3 regions of the Agrobacterium sp. 10T429 genome follow, and region 1 is predicted to be linked to each of the others. Evidence: riboswitches for the same ligand, from Rfam matches in the RefSeq annotation. Region 1 holds a riboswitch; each other region holds the start of a gene.
What was found. A riboswitch is a leader RNA that binds a small molecule or an ion and turns the genes downstream of it on or off. The one in region 1 is predicted to bind cobalamin.
Positions count from the first base shown of each region.

Region 2: linked by a shared signal. The riboswitch ahead of AC1DCP_RS10590 (ABC transporter substrate-binding protein) and the one ahead of AC1DCP_RS03750 (CbtB domain-containing protein) in region 1 are both predicted to bind cobalamin.
Region 3: linked by a shared signal. The riboswitch ahead of bluB (5,6-dimethylbenzimidazole synthase) and the one ahead of AC1DCP_RS03750 (CbtB domain-containing protein) in region 1 are both predicted to bind cobalamin.

Region 1 covers NZ_JBFTGV010000001.1:766,497-772,118, forward strand. The annotation lists gene AC1DCP_RS03730 (helix-turn-helix transcriptional regulator) at 1-616, opposite strand, end outside; gene AC1DCP_RS03735 (LysE family translocator) at 750-1,379, shown strand; gene AC1DCP_RS03740 (c-type cytochrome) at 1,495-1,929, shown strand; gene AC1DCP_RS03745 (c-type cytochrome) at 2,016-2,936, shown strand; cobalamin riboswitch at 3,028-3,252, shown strand; gene AC1DCP_RS03750 (CbtB domain-containing protein) at 3,419-3,601, shown strand; gene AC1DCP_RS03755 (CbtA family protein) at 3,613-4,329, shown strand; gene AC1DCP_RS03760 (hypothetical protein) at 4,334-4,648, shown strand; gene AC1DCP_RS03765 (type 1 glutamine amidotransferase family protein) at 4,752-5,318, opposite strand; gene AC1DCP_RS03770 (GNAT family N-acetyltransferase) at 5,340-5,622, opposite strand, start outside.
Region 2 covers NZ_JBFTGV010000003.1:275,294-280,915, forward strand. The annotation lists gene AC1DCP_RS10580 (ABC transporter ATP-binding protein) at 1-743, opposite strand, end outside; gene AC1DCP_RS10585 (FecCD family ABC transporter permease) at 740-1,768, opposite strand; gene AC1DCP_RS10590 (ABC transporter substrate-binding protein) at 1,765-2,796, opposite strand; cobalamin riboswitch at 2,962-3,197, opposite strand; gene AC1DCP_RS10595 (GNAT family N-acetyltransferase) at 3,237-4,115, opposite strand; gene argE (acetylornithine deacetylase) at 4,327-5,451, shown strand; gene AC1DCP_RS10605 (2-hydroxyacid dehydrogenase) at 5,476-5,622, shown strand, end outside.
Region 3 covers NZ_JBFTGV010000002.1:281,000-286,621, forward strand. The annotation lists gene AC1DCP_RS06365 (NAD+ synthase) at 1-197, shown strand, start outside; gene AC1DCP_RS06370 (VOC family protein) at 346-723, opposite strand; gene AC1DCP_RS06375 (TolB family protein) at 916-1,746, shown strand; cobalamin riboswitch at 1,875-2,060, shown strand; gene bluB (5,6-dimethylbenzimidazole synthase) at 2,159-2,875, shown strand; gene AC1DCP_RS06385 (DUF2865 domain-containing protein) at 2,945-4,045, opposite strand; gene AC1DCP_RS06390 (NADP-dependent malic enzyme) at 4,181-5,622, opposite strand, start outside.

The DNA of each region.
Region 1 (5,622 bases):
CGGTTGTCTTGCAGGTCAGAACGCGGTCGGAGCGGAAATTGCGGATCGCTTGCCTGAGCTCGCACCAGGCGACGATATTGGTCGTCTCCGAATAATAGATCATGGCGATGGGCCGGATCTGTCGCCGGGTCTCCACGCCGGTTTCATCGCCATAGGTTATGTCCAACCGCTCCTCGTCGCGCACCGCCCGCCTGACCATGGCAAGATCGACGCCGGCGGGTGAGGGCGCGATGCTGCCCCAGGCGTGCAGGGCATTGGCCGACAGGGTTTTCGACAGGGGTTCGGGCAGGGATGCCGCAATCTTGTCGCTGACCTTTTTGGCCGCCTGCCGCAATTCGGTATCGCCCGTGCGCGCGACCATGGCGAGCGCAAGCACGATCGCCTCCGTCTCCTCGATGGAAAACATCAGCGGCGGCAGGTTGAAGCCGGGACGCAGGATGTAACCGACGCCGCGTTCGCCTTCGATCGGCACGCGCATGGTCTGAAGGGCCGAAATATCGCGATAGACCGAGCGCACCGTGACCTCCAGTGCCTCGGCAATGGTCTGCGCGGTGATCGGCCCGCGCGCCACCCGCAGAATCTGGATGATCTCGAACAGTCTCGATGCCTTGCGCATTGCCGTTTTTCCCGGTGGTTTCCCAACGCAACTGACACAACGCTGTCAGTTGGCTTTTCCTATAAGCAGCAAAACACATTGAGAAACATGAGTTTTCCCGAATGTGTCGAAAACTGTTTTGGGAGATACTGACATGAGTTACGCCGAAAATCTCTGGCTTTTCTTTCTGGTCCTGTTCGGCATCATCATCCTGCCGGGAATGGATATGCTGTTCGTGCTGGCAAGTGCGTTGACGGGTGGCAAAAGAACCGGGCTTTCCGCCGCAAGTGGCATGAGCGCCGGCGGCATGGTGCATTCACTTTACGGTGCATTGGGCGTCGGCATGCTCGCCGCCTGGATGCCGTCGCTTTTCCTGCCGCTGCTGGTCGCCGGCGCCGCTTACATGGTCTGGATCGGCATCGGCCTGATGCGCAGCGCTATCACCGTCAATGGCGATGAGGCGCAGGCGAGCGCCTCTGTCAGAAAGGCGTTCTGGCGGGCCGTGCTCACCTGCCTTTCCAATCCGAAAGCCTATCTCTTCATGATGGCGATCTATCCGCAATTCCTCAAACCCGACTATGGTCCAATCTGGATGCAGGGGCTGGTAATGGGCGCGATGGTGGCCATCACGCAGTTCACGGTCTATGGCGCTCTGGCGCTGACGGCGGATAAAAGCCGGGCATGGCTCGTTTCCTCGCCTGCCGCGACGATTTTCATCGGCCGCGCCGCCGGTTTCATGCTGATTGCCGCAGCCCTGGTTACGCTTTGGGAAGCACTCTCCTAGACTTCTGTTTTCTTGGGGAAATTCACTGCAATGTGACTTCTTTTCGCCATGCGGAAAGGGCATCCTCGCGCCGTTATCGCGCGTTAGGCATCTGCCGGAATCAAGGAGAGAGTGTATGAAACTGAAAACCATCGCGGCGGCCATGCTTTTCGGCTGTCTTTGCGCCGGAGCGGTCTACGCTGCCGGCGAAGTCGAAAAACGTGAAGGCATGATGAAGCAGATCGGCGGCTCCATGGGGGCGCTTGCTGCCATCTCCAAGGGCCAGAAGCCTTATGACGCCGAAGCCGTAAAGGCTGCCGTGACGACCATCAGCACCAACGCCAAGGCTTTCCCCGACCAGTTTCCCCCGGGCAGCGAGACCGGCAGTGCTGCGGCACCCGCGATCTGGGAAAATTTCGATGACTTCAAGTCCAAGGCCGCCAAGCTCGGTGCCGATGCGGACAAGGTCCTCGCCAGCCTTCCCGCCGATCAGGCAGGCGTCACCGCCGCCATGCAGACCCTCGGTGCCGATTGTGGTGCGTGCCACCAGACCTACCGTCTGAAGAAGTGATCCTATTAAGAACGCCGCTTCCCGGCGGCGTTTTTTTCAGCGGGAATGATGCCTGATCTCATCAGGTGATAATGGGGAGAGGGGTCATGGCCTCCATTTGGACGAAGCTCGCGGGCGGGATCGCGGTGGCGGCCATTGCCGGTTTCGGTATTTTCGCCTGGGTCACCGCGCCTGTGCGTCAGGCACCCAGCCACTGGGTGAGCCTTGGCGAGCCGGACCTTGCCAATGGCGAAACGCTGTTCTGGGCGGGCGGCTGCGCAAGTTGCCATGCGGCACCAGATGCCAAGGGCGATGCGCTTTTGACGCTTTCGGGCGGGCAAGCGTTGAAAAGCCCCTTCGGCACCTTCCATGTGCCCAATATTTCCTCCGATCCGCAGCATGGCATTGGCGGCTGGACGCTTTCGGAATTCGGCGATGCGATGACGCGTGGCGTCGGCAAGAACGGCGAACATCTGTACCCGTCCTTCCCTTACGCCTCCTATGCCCGCATGACGCAAAAGGACATCAACGACCTCTTCGGTTATTTGCGGGTTCTGCCCGCCAGCCAGAATGACGCGCCGGATCATGAACTGCCGTTCCCCTTCAACATGCGCATGGCATTGGGCGGCTGGAAATTCCTCTATTTCGATACATCCGCGCCACCCCGCGTCGAGCTTGCCGATGCCAATGCCGAATTGCTGCGCGGCCAATATCTGGTGGAAGGCCCGGGCCATTGCGGCGAATGTCACACGCCGCGCAATGCGCTTGGCGGTTTTCTCGATGGCAAATGGCTGGCCGGTGGTCCCAATCCCGAAGGCGAGGGCCGCATTCCCGATATCACCCCCGGCTCGCAGAGCGTCGGAAGCTGGGAGGCGGCCGATATTGCCAACTATCTGGAAACCGGCTTCACCCCGGAATTCGACAGCGTCGGCGGCTCCATGGTCAAGGTGCAGCAGAATATGGCGCATCTGACGGCTGATGACCGCAATGCGATCGCCGCCTATCTGAAGGCCATCCCGGCACGGTAGCCCTTTGCCGTCATGCCTGACTTGATCCGGCATCCAGCCACGGCGCGCAATTCTCACGCCGGCCTGCCATTGACTCCCACCCACACCCATCGGATAACGATCCTGTGATGGTTCCTTCCGGGCGTTCCGGAAGGTGAAAAGGGAACACGATAGGGAGACATCCTCATTCGTGGCTGCCCCCGCAACTGTGAGCGGAGAGCCTGAAACGAAATGCCACTGGTAAGCATCTCGCCGGATATGGGCGAGGGCAATGCCGGGAAGGTGTTTCAGGTTTTGACCCGTAAGCCAGGAGACCTGCCATCACGGAAATGTCCATGCCGGCGGGGTGTCCGGAAGAGCGGAATTTCAGGGTGGTGGTGCTTGAACGTGCCGCCCTGTGTCAGTCTCGTATCCCCGTGGTGAAGTGTATCGCATGCGGCTGCACGGCGTTTGCCGTTTCGCCGCGTCTAAAGGCGCGGGGTCGCGCCGTAAGAGGGGTCACCATGTCCATCAACCAGAATACGGCAAATGCCGCCGTTTCAGCAAAAACGGGCAGCTTCGCGCAATCGCTGACGGCGATCGTGCTTGGTCTGTTCGTCATCGGTTTTGTCGGCTTTTCGCATGTGGAAGCCGTTCACAACGCCGCGCATGACACGCGTCATGCCAATGCTTTCCCTTGCCATTGAGGGGAAAAAGCATGTCGTTCTTTCGCAATATCGTTTTTACCGCCGTCCTCGTCGGCATCGTTGGCGGCTTCGCCGTTTCGGCCATGCAGGCTTTCGGCACCACGCCGCTGATCCTGAAGGCGGAAACCTATGAAAATGCCGGTGGCGAAGCGCCCCACAGCCATGATGCTCCGGCCACGACCGGCGCTGCCGTTCCCGCGCACGAGCATAATGAGGAAGCCTGGTCTCCGGCCGACGGCTTCGAGCGCACCGCCTATACGGTCGCCGCCAACGTGCTGACCGCCATCGGTTATGCGCTGGTGCTGACCGGCCTCATCTCGCTGCGCGGCACCGATGCCGGCTGGCGCGAAGGCCTTTTGTGGGGTGTGGCCGGTTTTGCCGCCGTCATGCTTGCGCCGATGATCGGCCTGCCGCCGGAACTGCCGGGCAGCCCGGCGGCCGCGCTTGAGGCGCGTCAAATCTGGTGGCTTTCGACGGTTGCGGCGACCGCAGGCGGCATTGCGCTGATCGCATTCCGGCGCGAACCCTGGGCAATCGTGCTCGCACTGGAGTTGATCGTTGCTCCACATGTGGTGGGCGCGCCCCTGCCGCCGGAAGGTGAACATGCGCTGGCACCGCTGCCGCTGGAACGACAGTTCATCGTCGCCGCCACCGTGACCAGCTTTGTCTTCTGGGCCTTGCTCGGAACATTGAGCGCGTTTTTCCTGAAGCGCTTCCAGCAGGCTTGAAACCATGCAGGGCGCAGCGGAATGGAGTGAGGAACTCGATGCGCTGCGTTTTGCCGTTCCCGGTCACGGCGCTTTCTGCGCCGTGCATCGCCTTGCTTTCAAGACAGTCCTTGGCGTCAGCCCGGAACGGGAAGCGGCGCTCGCCTATTTTCATGAGAATGAGACTGCCTTTACGGTCGCAGCCCTTGCCAAGATAAAACGCTCGGCTTTGCCGGCCGGTCGCAGTCTGCATCTCAACAGCCGCGATATCCGCCGTGCGATTGCGGGCGAGGGCGGGGATGTCGCGCCCCGTGTCTGCCGGGTGCTTGATCGGGGGTGATTTGTGATGGTCTCGCGGCTTAACTTCCCCACCACCTCATTCCTGTGACAAGCACAGGAATGAGGTGGGAGGATCCGCAAAACTCCCGACACCAAGGTGAGCCTCACCGGTGCTCCGCCGCAAAAATTCCAAGTTCCGCCTCGGCTTCCGGACCAAAGAGGCCGAGGTGTTTCAGAATTTCCACTGCGAAACTGACGGGTGCACTGCCGGCTGCGGTTACGATTCCGCCATCGCTGACCGCCTTCGGCTGGTCGCGATAGAGCGCTTCGCCGCGATAGGACGGATAGGCCTTGTGAGAGGCGAGCGAATTGCCGGTATGGGCGACGTCATCAAGGGCGCCCGTGCCTGCAAGCGCGCTGGCAGCCGCGCAGATGCCTGCAACCAGCCGGCCCTTCTCGCGAAACCGCTGTACCAGCCCGCCAAGATCGACAGCCGTTCCCTTTTCCCAGCTGAGGCCGCCGGGAATGACGAGCGCATCGATGTTAGCAGAATCAAGCGCATCATAGGATGTGTCGGGCGTAACGTTGAGCCCGCCCATTGAAACCACGGGCCGGCCGTCCGGGGTTGCGTAAACGATCTCGACGCCGAGATAGCCGCGCGCGGCGGCGGCAAGCAGCGCCGGTTCCCAGTCCGCAAAATCCTGCGCAAGCGCAATGGCAATCCGTGTCATGACCGTCTCCGAAGGTTGCAATCAGGCGATAGACTGCATGTAGCGCATGCCGGTGACCGGGCGCGGCGCGAAATCCATGCTTTCGTAGAAACGATGCGCGGCGACATTGCCGGTCGTGGCGCTGACGGAAAGATAGTCGCAACCGAGGCGCTTGGCGATATCGCGGGCGCGGGAAACCAGGTGCTGGCCGGTGCCATGTCCGCGGTGACCGTCACGCACGAAAAGATGGTGTAGCTCAAGCCCGCGGCGGCCTTCCTGCGCCCTGTAGAGCGGCAGCATCAGGGCGTAACCGATCAATGCGCCG
Region 2 (5,622 bases), on a different contig from region 1:
ATATGTGAAAATCCGCTTTCATCCGTGGTGACGACGGATTGCACCCCGAACACATCGTCGATGGTCGCAGGGGTGAGGACCTCGCGCGGTGGGCCGACAGCGATCATTTCACCGCGATGCATGATGGCGACGCGGTCGCAGAACATGGCGGCGTGATTGAGATCATGCAGCGCCGCCACAACCGTCAGTCCCTGCCTGCGCACCAGATCGAGCAGGCCGATCTGGTGCCCGATATCGAGATGGTTGGTCGGCTCGTCCAGCAGCAGAATATGCGGCTCCTGCGCCAATGCGCGGGCAATGTGCAGGCGCTGGCGTTCGCCGCCGGAAAGGTGATGCCAGTTTCGCTCGGCCTTGTCCGCCATATCGACATTTCCGAGCGCCGCATCGACGATGGCGTCGTCCTTTGGCGACCATGCGGAAAGCGGGCCGAGATAGGGCGTGCGCCCCAGTTCCACGGCCTGTCGCGCGCTGATGCGCTCGGTGGTTTCGGCCTGCTGCTCCACAAAGGCCAGCCTGCGGGCAAGTTCGCGCCGCCCGAATGTGGCAAGCCGTTCCTCACCAAGCATGACATGACCCCGACGCGGCATGCGAATGCCGGCCAGCATGGAAAGCAACGTGCTTTTGCCCGAACCGTTCGGCCCGATGATACCCAGAAACTCGCCCGTGGCGACCTCCAGCGAAACACCGCGCACGATGTCGAGATTGCCGGCATGGAAATGCAGATCGTGGGCGGATAATTTCATGACCGGCCTCTCTTCTGCCCGAGAATAAAGGCGAAGGCGGGCGCGCCGACCAGCGCAGTGATCACGCCGATCGGCAGCACCTGCCCCGGAATGACGGTGCGCGAAAGAATATCTGCGATGATCATGAAAATTGCACCGGTCAGCGCCGTCACCGGCAGCAACATGCCGTGGCGAACGCCAACGAAGATGCGCGCCGCATGCGGGATGACGAGACCGACGAAGCCGATGGAACCGACCAGCGACACCATGACTGCCGTCATGACCGCCGAAACCGAGATCAGCACCGCATAGACCCGGCGCACTGGAATACCGAGCGAAGCTGCTGCCTGCCCGCCGAAAGCGAAAGCATCAAGCGCGCGTGCGTACCAGAGGCACACACCAAGACCCGCAATACTGACCGGCAAAGCCAGCCAGACATCCGGCCAGCGCACGCCCGAAAGATTGCCCAGCAGCCAGAACATGATGCCGCGCGCCTGTTCGGCATTGGCGGATTTGGTGACGATGAACGACGTCATGGCGTTGAACAGTTGCGAACCGGCGACCCCCGCCAGGATGATGGCGCTGTTGCCGTGCCCTGCCCGCACCGCCAGAAGGCTGACAAGCGAAAAAGCCACAAAAGCACCGATCAGGGCGCCGGCCGGCATCGTCAGGAACCCCGCCCCGAAGCCCAGAAGCGCCACGGCCACGGCCCCGGTTGAGGCGCCTGCGGAAATACCGAGGATATAGGGATCGGCGAGCGGGTTGCGCAGAAGTGATTGAAGCACCGCACCGGCCAGCGCCAGCGAGGCGCCACAGCACGCGGCAACAACGGCGCGGCTGAGGCGGTAACTCCAGACGATGCCCTCATCCAGCGGCTCCAGCGGATAACCCGCATGGAAGACACGATTGGCAATGGTTTTTGCCACGACGTCGAACGGAATGGCAGTCTCGCCGATGGCCGCACCGGCCATCAGCGCGACGAGCAGCAGGGCGAGTGCGGCAAAAGCCAGACCCGCCCTGCCAAGATTGACGGAAAGACCGTTCACTTGGCGAGACCGGCTGTGGAAATCGCCTCGGCCAGCGTTTCAATGCCTTCGATCGTGCGGATGGTCGGGTTCATCGCCTGCGCGTCCATTTCGAAGGCATGGGCCGCCTTGACGGCGGGCATGATGCTGGCAACCGGATCGGTAGCGAGGAACTTGAGCTTGACGGCGACGTCATCGGCGGGGAAACGCCGGCGGTCCATCTTGCCGGCAACGATCACGGACGGATTGGCCTTGGCGATGGTTTCCCAGCCAACAGTCGGCCATTCCTCATCGCTTTCGATAACGTTCCTCAGCCCGAGCGCGGACATGATGTAACCCGGCGCACCATTGCGGCCCGCCACGTAAGGATCGATATCCAGCTCGGCGCTGGAGAACCAGAAGACCGCTGAAATCTTGCCATTCGCCGAAGCGATCTTGGCGCGGGCGGCTTCCTCACGCTTTTTCAGGTCGGCAACGACTTCCTCGCCGCGATCCTGCACGTTGAAAATTTTCGCAAGGTCGCGGACCTCCTGGTAGATCAGGTCCATGGTGAAAACGGACTTGCGCACGCCGTCGCCGCCGCCGGAGTTGTCCTTGCCCATGCAATCGGCAGGCGAGGTATAAACGGGAATACCGAGTTCGGCGAATTGCTCCGGTGTTCCGACAACGCCTTCGGGACCGATCTGCCACTGGAACTGCGTCGTCACGAGGTCCGGCCTCTTGCCAACCACCGCCTCGAAGCTCGGATCATTGTCGGCAAGCCGCTCCACCTTGGCATTGGCGTCCTCGTAACCCTTAAGAACCGGGCCGATCCACAGCGCCGTACCTACCACCTTGTCGGCCACGCCGAGCAGATAGAGAACCTCGGTCGTGCTCTGGCCGACCGATACTGTGCGGGCGGGCGCCTGCTTGAAGGTGATTTCGTGGCCGCAGCTATTGATCGTCAGCGGATAGGTGGTTTCGGCAGCCTGAGCGGCACCGGCGGGCAAGGCCGCTAATGCGACAACCAGAAGACCGGCGGAAACCGGCAGGCGTTTGAAATGAAACATATGTTCTCCAGTCTAAATAAAGTGGCGTGATCCGCAGGCCGCGCGTCAAAACGCGTAGTGACAGAGCGACAACAAGTGTGGAGATGGAGAACGGGACTCTAAATACGTTTCCGCGGACGGAAAGGTCATAATCAGCTCCTCTTCCGGGCATCCCCGCCCGTAACGATGGTCAATATTATGACGGCAGGTCTCCTGGCTCACGAATATACGCCGTTCATCTGCCTTCCCGCACCTTGAAGGGTGCAGTGGCATGACGCTTTTCAGGCGTCACGAGGATGAGCGGCAATCCGCTTACAGTTGCGGGGGCAGCCACGGCATTGGGCGATAGAAATCAGCCGCACCATGTTCCCTATTAATCCCTTTGCCCTTCGGCTTCAGGAACCGTCACTTTCTGACATAAGGGGCAAGCGCCGGGGCGTCAATTGCGATAGTGCTGCAGCTCAGCACAAAGACGGACCCGCCAACGCGAAAATTTTTGTAGCGCCGGAAGGCGCCGGTTGCGGCGCGTCTTTGGACATGGTGGTAAGGGTTTCAATCACCACCAGCCCGGATTGCGCAATAAAATCAATAAAGAGACTATTGTCGCTGATGGTGTCGAGACGCACCAGCTCATCGTCCAGATCGGTAAAATGCCGCCTCACAAGCGCAATCGCATCCATGTCCGCACCCGCAACGACCGGACCGATAATGTGGCCCCGCCCTGCCGCACGGCGCAGCGCAAAAGCGGTAAGACGGTCCGCCTCAAACACACCGTAACCCGCATTCTGCGTCAAAAGTCGCTGCAAAACGTTCCGGCGCGAAACGCCAAAAGCCGCCCGGTCTAGTTCCACCACATCAGTCAGATGACCTGCGGATAACGGCTCTATTCGTTGTTTTCTGCCGGGCGGCGGTATCTCGAAAAGGCAATTCGCCCTTCCCCGGAACAGATATACTTTTTCCGCATCGCCGGCAAAACCCAACCTTGAAAACAACCGCCGCGACGCTCCCGTCGCGTTCAATCGCAGGGAGACAGTGGGGAATTTCGCGACAAGTTTCTGCACCAGCCATGGTGCTACGCCCTGCCCCTGCAAACGGGGGGAAACAATGACCATGCCAAGCGTCGCAAACCCCTGATCATAGGGAAAGAGCATCGCGGTTGCGACAACACGGTCGATCTCATCGAGCGCAGCGAGACCCACGCCGCATTGCCGCAGAAAACACCATTCATTCGCGTGATATCGCCATCCGACGGCCATGGAGAGTGCATGCAGATGATCGGCATCCACGTCCGCGATATCCACGGTCCGCAGCTCGAAACTATCGACTTTGAGCAGGTCCATAACCAACGGCCCTCATCCCCTACGGCTCACAACCTTCATCCGGTCCCGGCCTAGCCCACGACATCCGACGGTAGCCGGTTACGCCAGCACGAATTTTCTGAAAGCACTGGAAGGTCACAACAATCTACCGAAATCATTCGCATTTCAGCAGATAAACGTCGCAGTCCATTCTAAGCTTTCGGGATGACAATCCGGTCAGCGGAGACGACCATTGAACGCAATCGAAATCCTTGAGCGTCTCGTCGGTTTCCCGTCGGTCGTTGGAACCGCCAATGGCGATATTGCCGGCTGGATCGCCGATTATCTTGAAAGCCACGGCGCGAAAGTATCGCTGCTTGCGGGACCGGAGGGCGACCGCGCCAATCTCTTCGCCACCTTCGGCCCGGCCGATCGCGCCGGATATGTTTTGTCCGGCCATATGGATGTCGTACCCGCCAGCGAGCCGGAATGGTCTTCCGATCCCTTTACACTGCGGGCGGAAAATGATCGTCTCTACGGGCGCGGAACCACCGACATGAAGGGTTTTCTGGCCACGGTTCTCGCCGCGGCGCCTGCATTTTCGCGCATGGCGCTGAAACGTCCCGTGCATATCGCCTTTTCCTACGACGAGGAGGCGGGTTGCCGTGGCGTTCCGCATCTTCTCGCCAGATTGCCTGAACTGTGCGCCGCACCGGCCGGCGCAATTATCGGCGAACCGAGCAATATGCGGGCGGTTCGTGCACACAAGGGCAAAGCAGCAGCTCGCATTACCATCCGTGGCCGTTCCGGCCATTCGTCCCGGCCTGATCAGGGGGTGAATGCCATTCATCTGATGACCGGCATCATGGCAAAGGCCGTGGAGACGGCACATGAGCTGACGAAAGGCCCCTTTGAAGCGACTTTCGAGCCACCCTACTCCTCGCTGCAGATCGGCACGATGAAGGGCGGCCAGGCGATCAACATCATCCCCGATTTCTCGGCCATCGAGCTGGAAGCGCGGGCGATTTCCGGCATATCGCCGCTTGAACTGCTCGGGTCGATTCGCGCAAGCGTCGAGGCTCTTGCAGCAAAGGGTGTCGATATCGAATGGACGCCTATGAGCGATTATCCGGCGCTTTCGCTTGCAGCCAATGCTCCGCTTGTTCTGCTTCTGGAGGAATTGACCGGCACCCCCTGTCTCGCCGCCGTCAGCTACGGCACGGAGGCGGGGCTGTTCCAGGCGGCGGGCATCGACGCCATCATCTGCGGACCAGGAGATATCGGCCGCGCCCACAAGCCGGACGAGTTCATAACGACGGGCGAACTTTCGGCCTGCCAGTCGATGCTGGACACACTCGCAAGCCACTGTACGGCTTGAACCTTCGGGAAGCATAGATTTCAGATGACTTTTCTCTTCAATTCCGACGCCAAGCGCGGCGAGATTTTCCGGCAGGCTCTAGCTGCAGAACTGCCTGATCTGCCGTTTTCGATGGATGCATCAACTGTCGATCCCGATGCAGTCCGTTACCTCATCACCTGGACGGTACCA
Region 3 (5,622 bases), on a different contig from region 1:
GCCTGGTGGAAAAGGAAATGTCGGTCGAGGAAATCCTCGCGCGTGGCCATGATATCGCGACGGTGCACCGGATCGAGCATCTGCTCTATCTCGCCGAATACAAACGCCGCCAATCCGCGCCCGGGGTGAAGATCACCAAGAAGAACTTCGGCCGCGATCGCCGTTATCCGATTACCAACCGGTTCAGGGACAGGTAGTCGAAGGAGGGCATGGGGGAGCTTGCTGGACCCCGAATCTAGTTCGGGGTGACGGAGTGCAGATGCTGCGACTTCGCCATATATCGATGTCAAAGAAGCATCCTTTTCCTCCAACGGCGCGGACACGCCGCGCCGTTTCCCTATCTCGTTAAATAACCTGCCCCACATCGATGCGGTTGCCATCCGGGTCTTCGAAAACGAAGGCCCGCAGGCCATAATCCTTGTCCTGCAGACTTTTGATGATGCGAAGCCCGTGGCTTTTGCAAAGCGCGTGCAGCGCGTCGGCGTCGCTGACCAGCATATGCGCCACATTGAAGGGGGCCGGTTTGTGCGTCGACTGCAATGTCAGGTGCAACTCTGCATTACCTTGTTTCAGGATCAGGAAACCGACAGGGTTGCCGTTTTCGAAGGTCTTTTCGAAGCCCAGCACACGGACATAAAAGTCATGGGCCTTCTCGATATTCTTGACAGGAAGCATTGCGGCGATCCGACCGAAGCGGATGCCGTGATCGGCGATGTTGTTCATCGCGGAACCTCGGATCTGGGAGAAACGGGCAGGGGTGCGGGCGGTGCCGGAACGCTGCTGTTTTTTCCTATTTGAATTTGCAGGGCGGTGCCTGCGGCAATAGGATCATAATCACGGCGGTGGCGGATGCAAACGGAATGTTTGTGCCATTCAACGCTCCACGCCAGACGATCGACAGGCCCGGGAGGCAGCATGCGCAGTTCCATCGAAATCTTCAACATCCGCACTCGGCAGATGCGGGTGGTCTGGCAGACGCCGGAGCTGTTCGAGGCTCCGAACTGGTCGCCGGACGGGAAATACCTGCTTCTGAACTGCGATGGCCTGCTTTACCGCCTGTCACTTGCCGGCGACCCTTCGCCGGACAAGGTCGATACCGGCTTTGCGACAATCTGCAACAATGACCACGGCATTTCGCCTGACGGTTCGCTTTATGCCATTTCCGACAAGGTGGAGTTCGGCAAGAGTGCCATCTATCTGCTGCCTTCGACGGGCGGAACGCCGCGTCTGATGACTAGGAACCTTCCGTCCTACTGGCACGGCTGGTCACCGGACGGGAAAGGTTTCGCCTATTGCGGCATTCGCGATCAGGTTTTCGATATTTATTCCATGGACATAGACAGCGGCGTTGAGACACGCCTTACCCATGGTGAGGGCCGCAATGACGGGCCGGATTATTCGCCGGATGGAGAATGGATCTATTTCAACTCCAGCCGCACCGGCCAGATGCAGATCTGGCGCGTGCGGGTGGATGGCTCGGCCGTCGAGCGTATCACCGACAGCGTCTATGGCGACTGGTTCCCGCATCCGTCTCCCAGCGGTGACAAAGTCGTCTTCGTCTCCTACGACGCCGATGTCTTCGACCATCCGCGCGACCTCAACGTGCGCGTGCGGCTGATGGATATGGATGGCGGCAATGCCGAAACGCTGTTTGACCTTTTCGGCGGGCAGGGAACGATGAATTCGCCCAACTGGTCACCGGACGGGGATGAGTTCGCTTATGTGCGGTATCTTCCCGTTGGGTGATGCGGTAGGGGGTGCTTCAGCCGGCGCGCGTCTGCGAGGCGGCTGAAGGCCGCAATACGCAGGTGAGGTGGCCACGGTCACATTGCCGCATCGCTGCGCAAGATACTTGTATTTGCAATCTTTGTTGCTCATAAGCTTCTTCGTCAGGTGCCCGCCCTTTACGGCGGGAGAATCGGGAATCCGGTGCAAGACCGGAACGTGCCCAGCGCTGTGAGGCGGATGCCCTTTTTCTTGATGCCACTGAATCCATTCGGGAAGGCGAAAGTGGGCGGATGAAGCCGAGTCAGAAGACCGGCCTGACAGGATAGACCAGACCGCGTGGACGGCGGCAGGTTGTTGCAGCAGCGCGTCGTGCAGGTGAAAACCGGAGCCGGTTTTCGTGGCGGCGCGCCAGCATTGTTGGGGATAGACGATGCCGACCGATCCACTCGCGACCAGTTCGCTCGACGCCAATGCATTCGATCACGCGCTTTCGCCCGCCTACCCGTTTTCCGAGGGAGAGCGAGAGGCGATCTACCGTGCCATCGAAACCCGCCGTGATGTGCGCGACCAGTTCCTTCCGGATCCATTGCCGGAAGATGTGGTCGAGCGCTTGCTGAAGGCGGCGCATTCCGCGCCCTCGGTCGGTTTCATGCAGCCGTGGAATTTCACGCTCGTCACTGACGGTGCGGTCAGGCAGGCAGCCTGGGTTGCCTTCAGCCGCGCCAATGGCGAGGCGGCGGCGATGTTCGAGGGGGAGCAGCAGGCGCTTTACCGCAGCCTCAAGCTCGAGGGCATCCGCAAGGCGCCGCTCAGCATCTGCGTCACCTGCGATCCGACGCGTGGCGGCAAGGTGGTGCTGGGCCGTACCCACAATCCGCGCACCGATGTCTATTCCACCGTCTGCGCCATCCAGAACCTCTGGCTTGCAGCGCGCGCCGAAGGCATCGGCGTCGGCTGGGTCAGCATTTTCCACGATAGCGACATTCGCACCATTCTGGAGATCCCCGACCACATCGAGATCGTCGCCTGGCTATGCCTCGGCCGCGTCGATACACTTTATACCGAGCCGGAACTGGCGGTGAAGGGGTGGCGCCAGCGCGTGCCGCTGGAGGAGCTGGTGTTTCGCAATCGCTGGGGCGGGCGGTAAAGAGAACACGCGACCGCCTTGTGAGTGAGATAGAGCGTTGCCAACTCCATACCGCGTGCTTGATGGGAGCTATTGCTGCGGCTGAATGCCCTTCAGCGCCGGGTTCTTCAGGTCGATCCGGCCTGTCTGGTCGGGCAGGAATTTAGGGCCGATGACGCGGACCCTGCTGTTGTTCGGGTCATAGTCGCGTTCCGGAACCGGTTGTTCCGGCGGCTTTGCGGCCTGCTGCAGTTCGGTGGGTTTTTTGGGGGTGTCACCTTGCGGTGATGGAATGGTCGTGATGCTGGAATAGGGTTTCTCAGCTTCCGGCCGCGCAGCCTCCTGCTGCTTCATCTCCTCGTGATAGGCGGCCATGTTGCAGGCGCAGCCTGGGGCTTTTGTTGAGGCATTTCGATAAGCAAAGGCGGTCGGCAGGTCCTTGTAGGGCTTTCCTGTTTCAGCCGAGACCATGTCAGCCGTTTCCTGCTCCGTCATGGAGTGGAAATAAAGCTCCGTCTGCGTACCCGGGCACATTTTCTGGCATTGTTCGGCCTGCGCACGGAAATCGAGCGGCGAGGCATTGGAAGCGATGGGGAAAAACGAGCCGTCGCAGGTGCGCACGCACAGCGTCCTGAGCCCGCCTTCCGCAGCGGCATTGGGGTAGGGCGAAAGCCCTGCCTGTCCCGGCGGATTGCTCTGTTGGCCGAAGGCGTCGGGGTAACGTGCCACATCGGGGGCCGTCGGCTGGCGCGCTTCCGTTTCCGGAATGGCGCTGCAGCCATTGGCGTCAAGGGCGGCGAGAATGCGCTGGCGTCTGATGTCGCCATCAACGTTGCCCTGGGCCGCCATGGCATAGTCGCGGTCACGGATGATGGCATCGCGTTCGCTCTGCGCATCCGCCATCGCGTCGCTGATTTCCGCGCAGAGTTCGGCATTCGGGCTGCCATAAACGGTGACGCTTGCGGATGAACAGCCGTAACGGCGCAGATCGTTCCTGATCCTGCGGATCTCGATGTTCTGGCGGGTGAGCGCATTGGCGTAACGCCGCACCTCGGCTGTGTTGCCGATGACACGCGGCGGTTCGCGCAGCTGCGCATAAAGCGTATCGCAGACCTGATCCGCGAAAGCAGCGGCCGGGGCGATGAAAACAAGGGGAAGCAGGAGGCCGATAATGCTGCGGCGCCGGGTCAATGGTGCGATCCGTTCGATGTCCCCGGCCGGTGGCGAGGGTGTTATGCTTCGGGAAATCCGTGTTTCAGGAAGATAACATAAGCTGTTGCCGCAATGCGGCAACAGCATGTTCAAAACTGCGTTAATACGCCTTCATCACACCGAAGGGTGCGATGCCTGCACGACGGCAAAGGCCGCCATGTTGACAACGCCGCGCGAGGTGACGCTGGGCGACAGGATATGGGCGGGAAGAGCCGTGCCAAGCAGGATGGGGCCGACATGCAGGCCCTCCGTCAGCGTGCGGGTGACGCCGAGCGTGATGTTTGCGGCATCGAGGTTCGGGAAGACCAGCAGGTTCGCTTCGCCGGTCAGCACGCTGTTGGGCATGGCGCGCTTGCGCAGCGCTTCCGAAAGTGCCGAGCCGCCCTGCATTTCGCCGTCCACTTCCAATTCGGGTGCCGCTGCCTGCACGATCTTCAGGGCGCGGCGCATCTTGCGGGCGCTTTCCGAATCGCGCGACCCGAAATTGGAGTGGCTGGCGAGCGCGATCTTCGGCGTGATGCCGAAGCGGCGGATTTCCTTTGCCGCGAGAATGGCCATTTCAGCCACTTCTTCGGAGGTCGGATCGTTGTTGACGAAGGTGTCGGTGAGGAACAGCGCGCCCTGCTGGGTGATGAGCAGGCTGAGGCCTGCGAAAGAGCGAACGCTTTCCTGCTTGCCGATGATCTGGTTCACGTCGCGCAGGTGCCGGTCGTAACGGCCTTCCAGACCGCAGATCAGCGCATCCGCCTCACCACGCTTCACCGACAGCGCGCCGATGACCGTGGAGTTGGTGCGCACGATGGTGCGGGCCGCCTCCGGGTTGATGCCAGCGCGGCCGACGAGGGCGAAATAATCATCGACGTAGTCGCGGTAACGCGGATCGTCTTCGGGATTGACCACCGCAAAATCGGTATTCGGGCGGATACGCAGGCCGAAGCGCTTCAGGCGCGTTTCGATGATCTGCGGGCGACCGATGAGGATCGGGATGCCGGTGCCTTCTTCCAGAAGCACCTGGGCGGCGCGCAGCACGCGCTCGTCTTCGCCTTCAGCAAAGATGATGCGCTTCTTTTCGGCAACCTTGGCGGCGTTGAAGACCGGTTTCATGATGAAGCCGGAACGCCAGACGAAGCGGTTCAGCTGGTCGAGATAGGCTTCGAAATCGCTGATCGGCCGGGCGGCGACGCCGCTTGCGGCGGCAGCACGGGCAACGGCCGGCGCGATGCGAAGGATGAGGCGCGGATCGAAAGGCGAGGGAATGAGGTAGTTCGGGCCGAAGATCGGCGTTTCGCCGCTATAGGCCTTGGCGGCGACTTCCGAGACTTCCTCGCGGGCAAGCTCGGCGATGGCCTGCACGGCGGCCATCTTCATTTCCTCGTTGATCGTGGTTGCGCCGCAATCCAGCGCGCCGCGGAAGATATAGGGGAAGCAGAGCACGTTGTTGACCTGGTTCGGGAAATCCGAACGGCCGGTGCAGATCATCGCATCCGGGCGGGCAGCGCGGGCCACTTCCGGCATGATTTCCGGATTGGGGTTGGCAAGCGCCAGGATCAGCGGAT